DNA from 3 places in the Anaerobacillus sp. 1_MG-2023 genome. Region 1 is predicted to be linked to each of the others. Evidence: riboswitches for the same ligand, from Rfam matches in the RefSeq annotation. Region 1 holds a riboswitch; each other region holds the start of a gene.
What was found. Region 1 has a riboswitch for cyclic di-GMP ahead of Q4550_RS20560 (anti-repressor SinI family protein). Riboswitches for the same ligand answer to the same signal wherever they lie in the genome.
Positions count from the first base shown of each region.

Region 1 (3,146 bases):
TTTTCATAAAGGCTACCTGTCCTGCTTTTGAAGTACTATAAGCAGACATACCAAAGTTCGAAAAAGTCCGATTGCCATTTATGGAACTAGTAATAATGATACTCCCTCCATCTTCTTTCATATAAGGGATTGTATGTTTCACCATTAGAAAAGTACTTCTTAAATTTGTTTCAATTGTCTGATCCCACTCATCAACCTTCATTTCTTCAATCGGATTCAGTGTGCCATTAATTCCTGCATTGTTAAACAGAATATCAATGCGTCCCCATTTGTTAACAACTTGCTTCAAACCATATGTAACGCGTTCTTCATCGGCCACATCCACATCAAGGACAAACGCCTCTCCGCCATTTTTTACGATCGACTCCTTCACTTGTTCTGCTCGACTTTCCTTCAAATCAAATAAGCAAACTCGAACGCCTTCGTTTGCAAAGCGTTTAGCTGCGGCTTCTCCAATTCCAGATCCACCACCTGTTATAACGGCTACCTTCTTCATATTTAGCACTCTCCTTTTTTCTGACTATTCCCGTCCACCTATTTTTTAGACAATTTTATATAAAAAAGAGACCCGTTAAGGTCCCTATTGCTGGTTTTCAGTTTCATCATTTGATTTTTGCTCTGTATCGTCCATATCCCCTTCATCCATGTTACCATCTTCATCTTTATCGCCTTCTTCTGAATCATCCTTATTCATTGTATCATCGTCTTCCTGATCAATCGTTCCATCATCTTCGTTAACATTCTCTTCATCTTCTGGTGTATCTTCTTGCATCTCGGGATCTTCTACCGGTCCTTCTTCTTCATTTGCATTCGAACAAGCCGCAATACTCAGGGAAAGTAACATCGTCATCAATAACAACATCCACTTTTTCATAGAAAAACCTCCATCTTTGTAATAGTCCTATTTTGACCATCGCTAGTGGATGTATGTATTTTCCTAACACCAAATTTTAAAAAAGCTATTTATTTACAAAAAAAGTCATATATTTTTGATATTTTTTACAAATTACAACACCTTTCGTAGGTTTAATGACCTATTATGATAGTAGGATTTTCATAAATATATGATGGATCGTACAAAGTATCCTCCAGAAAAGGGCAACCATTTTTGAAAAAAAGTGGGCGCAAAGTAAACAGATCTAAGGAAGCTTCTTCTGAGAAGGCTTCTATGATGGCTGAACTACCTGGAAAGAGTTTAAGGAGGAGTTACATGGGCGTACATACAGAAGAAAATCTTGACGAGGAATGGATTAAACTAATGAAAGAAGCGAAGGAATTGGGCATCAAAATTTCTGAAATCAAAGCGTTTCTCAAAAATGAAGGAGTGTAACCTGAACGAAAGCGGCAGAACGGAGGCCGCTTTCGTTCTATTTACGGAACAATAACATACTGGTATAATTACATACAATCAAAGAAATTTGTCGAAGCATCGGAGGGATACACGTGATAGGTGAAGAAGTAAAGAAGTATCGTTTACGCAAAGGGTTATCTCTTTCAGAATTAGCGGAACGCGCGAATGTGGCCAAGTCATATCTGAGTTCAATTGAACGAAATATACAATCAAATCCCTCTATCCAATTCCTAGATAAAATATCTAATGTTCTTGATGTTTCGGTAGAGGTATTACTTCAAGGAGATGATCCTATTCATCAGAGTGAGTTAGACTCGGAATGGAAAAAGATCGTTAAAGAAGCGATGGAGTCTGGTATAAGCAAGGACCAGTTCAGGGAGTTTCTGGAGTTTAATAAGTGGCGGGCCAAACAGGGGTCTGATCAATAAATTGTTTTTTTAAGAGCCGACATCTTCCAGTAGGCTCTTATCTATTTGGGTAACAGTATATATACCCAATAGCCGTGGATACACAATATGAAAGAATATATTGTTGAAGCCACGATTAATAAAATCCGTATTAAAACGGATTTTAAGTGATGAAATTTTAAAAGTAAGACGATCAGAAAAATAGACAAACCTATTTTATACATTAGGAAAACAAGTGGATCCATTTGAAATAGCGCTCGCATTAGTGGATTCACTTCTCCGATCCATCCATTTTGAATTCCCCAATATGTGATAAATCCATCAAGAGTGTTAATACATGCTAAATAAATAACAAAAAACTTCTCCCACTTTGTCCCTTTATTCATAATGAGATGAAATATTTTGGTTTTGTATAATCTCCCTAAGTTCATCGTACATTTTCTGTTCATCTCGGATTATTCCCTTGATGTCTTGTTCTTTATTTTCAAGTCCGTGGATTTTCTCTAGAATAAAAGATAAATCGCACTTCCCTTTATATTCGTCATTGATGTAAAGTTTGGCGACCTGTTTATCAACCGCAATGATTTTAATCCTTTTCCCTAAAATATACGAGACAAAAGTTCCTTCCCCTAACTTGATCACCATCATTCCTCCTTACTTTTTTGAGGAATTGATTAGAAAATCCTTCACTTCCTCCTTAGATAATCCCATTCTTCTTGCAATTGAAATAAGGGCCACCCATTCCTGATCCAATTTTTCGTCAGTATACGTTTTCATTCCCCATCCCCCTTATATATTTCATCAATAAACGACATTAATAAAGAACGTTTTGTTCTTTATTTAGAATGTACATCTAATATAGTCTTATTTTGGAAGTTTAAAAAGACTGAAAATTCTTTGTATTGAGTTGTTATTAGCATATAATCTGCTATATACTACTAAATACTCTCTCGTTCTTAAATTTTAATTATTTTGTTCAACGAGACTTTTAGAAGACTAATATAAAAACACGACATTTGTTCTGTTTACAGAACAAATTGTTCTTGATAAAATTAAAACAATAAATAATGATAAAGTCGAGGTAAAGGGATGATAGGGGAAAAAATTAAACTTTATCGGAATCGTATGGGACTGTCTTTAACTGAACTCGCTAAACGGGCAGGGGTTGCCAAGTCTTATTTAAGTTCGATTGAACGAAATCAACAGGCTAATCCTTCTATTCAATTTCTTGAAAAAATAGCGACAGAATTAAAGGTTCCTATGGAAGTGTTCATATTAGAAGAAGATCACGAGGAGCCGGCACTCGACACGGAGTGGAAAGAATTAATCGAAGAAGCGATGCGCTCAGGTATTACAAAAAAAGATTTCGCAGACTATTTAGAGTTTAA
Region 1 covers NZ_JAUORD010000016.1:60,756-63,901, forward strand. Annotated here, with positions in the region: gene Q4550_RS20550 (SDR family oxidoreductase) at 1-496, opposite strand, end outside; gene Q4550_RS20555 (DNA primase) at 581-874, opposite strand; cyclic di-GMP riboswitch class I at 1,088-1,188, shown strand; gene Q4550_RS20560 (anti-repressor SinI family protein) at 1,211-1,330, shown strand; gene Q4550_RS20565 (helix-turn-helix domain-containing protein) at 1,444-1,779, shown strand; gene Q4550_RS24645 (DUF5658 family protein) at 1,821-2,207, opposite strand; gene Q4550_RS20570 (hypothetical protein) at 2,137-2,400, opposite strand; gene Q4550_RS20575 (anti-repressor SinI family protein) at 2,413-2,535, opposite strand; gene Q4550_RS20580 (helix-turn-helix domain-containing protein) at 2,848-3,146, shown strand, end outside.

Region 2 (3,146 bases), on a different contig from region 1:
ACATCAGCAACCTTTAGAAAGCTACTTTCATCATGAAGACGGTAAAGATCTTTCGCTTTCTGGAGTTCTTTCTCATACCGATCAAGAAGAATGTTCATCGTGGCCGCCGCGTAATGAACGGTTTCAGAATCGCTATTATTTAAGCCAAGGTTTAAATATTTTCCTTGATTCGTAATGTTTGAATTAATGAGACGGACTATTAAATCTTTTCTAGTAGTATGTTCATGATCGTTAAGTGCTTCCGTTAACGGGACTAAGTCAAGGCTAGTTGCTGCTTCATGACGAAGCGATTCCAGGTTTAAAACATCGAATGACACATATTCTCCGTAGTCAACGAGCATTTTATCTGACACCCAGCGTTTCGCTAAGAGCCACGAAATGACTCCGAAAAGCTCACCAATCAGAGGTAAAAAGCAAGAAACGATAGCAATCCATGTAATTACACCATGATGGTTTTGATCCACAACCCGTTTTAACAGAAAGGATAAGATGAACATGAATATCGCATGGATAATATAAAGAAGGATAAGAGGATAGAATAAATTATCCAACATGCATGCCACCCTTTTCGGTTAAGGCTTTCTTGATTCGGTGTTTGACAATTTCTGCATTTTCCGGAGCTGTTCCAGGTAATAAGAAAGAGAAAATGTTTTCTGATGGATCATATCCCATAATGTCAATTTCTCGAAGATAAGACCTAAGAATGATCTCAGCTTCAACAGGTGTAATACGATCGAATTTAGCAAAGTGAACGTGAATAACACTATAGGATTGATCAAATTCCTCGTTTCGTTTCTTCTGTATTTGCACCTTATGATCAAAGGCTTCTTTGAAATAAATATTTGTTCCCTGGAACATCTTTACTTTCTCTTCTTTCAGTTCAAGCTCAGTTGCTTTTTCAATCCTTGATGACATCCAATCAAGGACAAGCGACATGATTTGAATTTCATAAGTTGTTAGTTTAGCAAAATCAACTTGATAGATAACGAGTACTTCTTTGATCTGGTTATCATAAATAATTGGTCCAACTAGAACTGGGGAATTGTTCTCATCTTCTATCGTTCGAAGTGTGATCGTTTTATTACGGAAGAGGCGTTTGTAAACCGCCGAATCTTCTTCAATAAAAACCGTTTGCGGAAGATGGTTGGAGTCGCCCTTTCGAATGTGAAGGCGTAAAGTTCTTTTAGAAGAATCCAAATGATAGATCGCTAATTCTTTCGCTTTAAAGAGATTCGAGATAATCGTAATGGCTTCATTTCGAATTAGTTCAGGTGATGATTGATCAAGTGCCTTCCCCACTTGATAGATACGTGTCAGACTATGTTCAGATTCCAGCATTTTTTCTTGCATCGTTTTCTGAGAATGTTCTAGTAGTTTAATAGCTTCAGTTAATTGTTCATTCTCATCTTTTAACTCATCGTGACGATAATGAAGGCTTTCATATCGTTCCTGGAAGGATGTACTGTATAAGCCACAAATGATGGCTAATAATAAGGTGAATAAAATCCATGAGGCTTCACTCGTATCATAGAAAAGCAGGTATATATCTCCTCCGTTAAAGCCGATGGCCATCATATGATAAATAAGGGCTAGAAAGAAGCTAAGCAACCCCATTGTTAATCCATACCTTAAAGAGAAAAGAAGAACAAAGAAAAATAATGGATCAAGCTCCCAGGTAGTTAAGTGAAGCTGAAAGAGTTGGTCACTAATACCGATAAGTGCAATAACAATAATGACCTCAACCAGTTTCCTTAGCGTGTTTTTCTGTGTGTAAATCATACAATCATCCTCATCTAAGAAAATTAAATACTTTTATGCAAAAAATATTGTGGAATTAATTCCAATTTCTGATATACTATTTTTGAAAACTAAATATGGAGAAGGGCAAACTTATTGAAAAATAAGGGCGCAAAGACATGGGTCGTCGATTCTATTTTGTGAATACCGATCGCCAGTCTACAATGCCAGAGCCGCTCTCTGATTAATCAGGAGGCCAACCAATGGGTGTTATCTCAACAAAGCAAATTGTTGCAATGTCATGTGCTATTCTGTTTACATTTATCATGATTTCTCCTCTGACCTCTCACGCCGCCAGTCATCCACTATCTGACGTCACTTCTTACAAAGTTTATTATGATGCTCCTACGCCACGATTAATTACAAAAATGAAGCAATACGACGTAATGATCATAGAACCTGTTTACTATAGTAAACAACAAATTTCAGAAATTAAAAGTTCTGGTACAAAAGTTTATGGCTATATTAATACGATGGAAGCTGATAATTGGAATACAGCACTTATCAATCAATTAAATGAAGCTGATTTCTTTCACCGTAACGGAGAAAGAGTTCACTACACCGAATGGGATTCCTATCTCACCGATATCACTTCTGTTCACTATCGTGACGTTCTTCTATCAGAAGTGACAGCGCAAATCGCTGAAAAGGGACTTGATGGTGTTTTCCTTGATACAGTCGGTAATATTGATAATGAACATTGGGAGAACCCAACTGTCCTTCAAGCTCAACAAGAAGGAATGGTAGCCTTCTTACAACAAATCAAGCAACAACATCCTTCACTTTCTCTCATACAAAATTGGGGCTTTCAAACGTTAAAAGATTACACAAGTTCTTACGTTGATGCGATTATGTGGGAGAACTTCAATTATTCAACCGTATCGAAGGACGAATGGTCAAAAGATCGTATGGCTGATTTAAAAGAAATTCAGCAAGAAACAGACTTAGCAGTTCTTACGGTTTCAACAGAGCAGAAATGGAATAGCATTTCTTATGCTGAATCTAATGGTTTTGTTCATTTCCATACGAGGAATGGTTATAATAGCTGGTAAGTTCTTAATAATAGAATTGCATATAAATTAATAAAATACCATATTTTATGTAGATATTTCGATATAAATATTTTAAATTCCGACAGCGTTCGTCAAAAGCGAACGCTTATGTTTTTTAAAGAACGAAAAGTCTTAGTTGAAGAATAAAATGATGAAAAAATGTTAAAGAGTGGAGAGATTTTTCTTACCTAGTTTAAGCTGGAACATTTGTTAAGGGCTTCGCTGAAGATAATGGACGTTACTTATCAAATTAAATAAAACCGCAAAAAGGTTAAGCTTAAATGCGCTTAACTTTTT
Region 2 covers NZ_JAUORD010000001.1:62,202-65,347, reverse strand. Annotated here, with positions in the region: gene Q4550_RS00340 (hypothetical protein) at 1-554, opposite strand, end outside; gene Q4550_RS00335 (GAF domain-containing protein) at 544-1,779, opposite strand; cyclic di-GMP riboswitch class I at 1,874-1,964, shown strand; gene Q4550_RS00330 (glycoside hydrolase family 191 protein) at 2,001-2,849, shown strand.
Region 2: it holds a riboswitch for cyclic di-GMP, as region 1 does, so the genes downstream of both, Q4550_RS00330 (glycoside hydrolase family 191 protein) here and Q4550_RS20560 (anti-repressor SinI family protein) in region 1, are expected to answer to the same signal.

Region 3 (3,146 bases), on a different contig from region 1:
CGCTGGATGGAAGTGCATCACACTTCTAGTTGTGCCATCTTCTAGCTCCTGTTCTTCATATGCTTCAATCAAGAAAGCAAGAGTGACGCGGTCAGCACCAAGTGAAGGCTCAATGCAATAAGGTACATACTTCTCACCTGTTTGTTGATCGTGATAAGTGAAATCTTCATTGGAATGTTCCATATGCTGCTTTAAGTCGTAATCTGTTCGAGAAGCAACACCCCAAAGTTCGCCCCAACCAAATGGGAACTTGTACTCGATATCAGTTGTTGCATTACTATAATGCGACAGTTCATCTTCCGCATGCTCACGCAGTCGGATGCTATCTTCTTTTACACCAAGATTTAGAAGCCAGTTTTTGCAGTACTCTTTCCAATACTCATGCCACTCTAGTTCGTTACCTGGCTTACAGAAGAATTCAAGCTCCATTTGTTCAAATTCACGAGTACGGAATGTAAAGTTTCCAGGTGTAATTTCATTCCGGAAGCTTTTTCCAACTTGTGCAATACCAAAAGGCACTTTCTTACGCATAGAGCGTTGAACATTTTTAAAGTTTACGAAGATTCCCTGCGCCGTTTCTGGGCGAAGGTAAATTTCACTCGTGCTCGATTTTGTTACACCTTGATGGGTTTTAAACATAAGATCAAATTGACGGATTTCTGTGAAATCTTCACTGCCACACTCCGGGCAAGTAATATGATTTTCTTTCATCAAACGCTCCATTTCTTCAAATGAAAGGCCGTCTGCAATCATGTCCTCTTCTTCAGTTGAAAGAGCGTCCTCAATTAATTTATCTGCACGGTGACGTGTTTTACAGCTTTTGCAATCAATTAAAGGATCATTGAAATTACCTAAATGTCCTGAAGCTTCCCACGTTTTTGGATTCATTAGAATGGCGGCATCTAGACCACTATTATAAGGTGATTCTTGAACAAACTTCTTCCACCATGCATCTTTAATATTTTTCTTAAGTTCTACACCAAGTGGTCCATAATCCCATGTATTTGCTAGTCCACCGTAAATATCAGAACCAGGGAAAATAAATCCTCTGTGCTTCGATACTGAAACGATCTGATCCATTGAAATTGTCATGTCATTCTCTCCTTTTTTCTCAATCAATATAAAAAGCTCCCAATCCATGGACAAAAAATGTCCAGGGACGAGAGCTTATGCACCCGCGGTTCCACCCTAGTTGATGCAAATAAGGCATCCACTTTAAGTAACGTAACTCCAGACTGCCGTTTCATCAGACCTCGTTCGGGCTTCCACCGTCCCCGAATCGCTAAAAACAAGGTTACTCTGACTACTATTTATCCTTCATAGTTAGTATGGTTTATGTATGCAATTGATATGACATATGATACAAAAAATATTGCCCTAAAGTCAAGGAATATTCATTTCACACCGTATTTGCTTTCATCAAAGCTTATCACAAAAAAAACGACCTTATAGGTCGTCATGCATTTATGTATATTCATAGATGTCGGTTTTTGTGTTGTTTTAAGAATGCTTGTACCTCTTCTTTCTTCAATCCAAGTTCTCTGGCAGCCCTCATGAGAATAACCCATTCTTGATCAAGTACCTTCTTAGGCTTAGGTTTAGCCATGGTCATTCTTTTCTCCTCCTTCATGGGTTTTCCAGGAGGACCAGCCGTCATCGTTGGAGAACCAACATTAGACCTGTGTCTTTGCGTCCCATCCTTTAGGATGGTTTGCCCTTGTCTGGAGAATTCAGAAATGACACATTCCGACCATAAACTTACAAAATACACAACTTTTTAGTGAATCGATGTGATTATCGAGAAGTTTGACGTTATATGCTACTAATATACCAGTTATTCGATGAAAATTCAAAATATTTTTAAATTTCCATTTCTACTTCTAACATCCTACGATTTCACTCATATGCTAACTGTATTCCCTGAATATATTTTTCGCAAAGGAAGAGTGATATGCAGAGAAATCACATTAGTACCGCTTGGAGCGGTAAACATGTTGTTTTACTTCGTTGTGAACCCATCTCTAGCACCGTAAAAACCATGTATAAAAGTATTCATGCCCCAACAGAACCATTACATCCACATTGTAGTGAAACACTCTCTACTTACCTTAGCATTGGATATACAGTTGCATTTGTTCATTCATTAATTGACGGCTCCATCGAATATGTTCTAACAAAATAAAAGAAGGTTGCCTTCGCAACCTTCTCTTTTGTTTAGAATTGACTTAAATATTCTTTCACCTGATCTGGATTTTTGGTATTCGCACTATGCAAGTGACCAATCTTTTTGCCGTCTTTATAGACAAGAAGGCTCGGGATACCCATAACATCATTTTCCTCTGTAATTTCAGGGAATTGTTCAATATCGATTTGAGCCCATTGCTTTTCATGATGCGCATTCATTATATCATCAATAAAAAAGTCAAGGCGCTTGCAATCCGGGCACCAGTTAGCTTCATATTTTAGAATGGATACGTCATTATTGTTAATGAATGACTGATAAGAATCAGCTGTTTCAATCTTCTTCATGATTATCTCTCCTTCACCTATATCTTCATTAACAATTATATCGAAATAATCATTGAATGTCTGTAAGAAAGCTTACGTTAATTCACACTAAGATAGTGCAACCTGAACAGCTGTTCTTGATCAGTCCATGTTTTCATTGGTGTGAAACCTGAATTCTCTGCTAACTGTTTAAGTTCTTTAAGATTCTGTTCGAGTCGGATAGTATTCTTCTGGCTATGTGATTTCTTCAGATAGCTCTGATCCATTGCGAAGTTTTTAATGATTACTTATCATCTGCAAGACGAATGCCGGTAAATTGCCAGCGTTTATCTGGACCAAAGAAATTTCGATAAGTCGGACGAATATGAGATACGGAGGTAACACATGATCCGCCTCTTAGAATCATCTGACTGCTCATGAATTTTGCATTATACTCACCCAACGCCCCGTCAAGCGGTTTATTACCAGGGTAAGGCATATAAGGACTTTTCGTCCATTCCCACACATCTCCATAGGCTTTTTTTATTCTACCTTCATTTTCCTTGATCGATGCCACGGGATGATAGATGCCATCTTCAACAAAATTACCCGCAATCGGCTGATCGCGAACTGCAAGTTCCCATTCGGACTCAGAAGGA
Region 3 covers NZ_JAUORD010000003.1:368,224-371,369, reverse strand. Annotated here, with positions in the region: gene Q4550_RS08275 (glycine--tRNA ligase) at 1-1,092, opposite strand, end outside; gene Q4550_RS08270 (anti-repressor SinI family protein) at 1,475-1,612, opposite strand; cyclic di-GMP riboswitch class I at 1,638-1,726, opposite strand; gene Q4550_RS08265 (hypothetical protein) at 1,952-2,182, shown strand; gene Q4550_RS08260 (thioredoxin family protein) at 2,215-2,529, opposite strand; gene egtB (ergothioneine biosynthesis protein EgtB) at 2,792-3,146, opposite strand, start outside.
Region 3: it holds a riboswitch for cyclic di-GMP, as region 1 does, so the genes downstream of both, Q4550_RS08270 (anti-repressor SinI family protein) here and Q4550_RS20560 (anti-repressor SinI family protein) in region 1, are expected to answer to the same signal.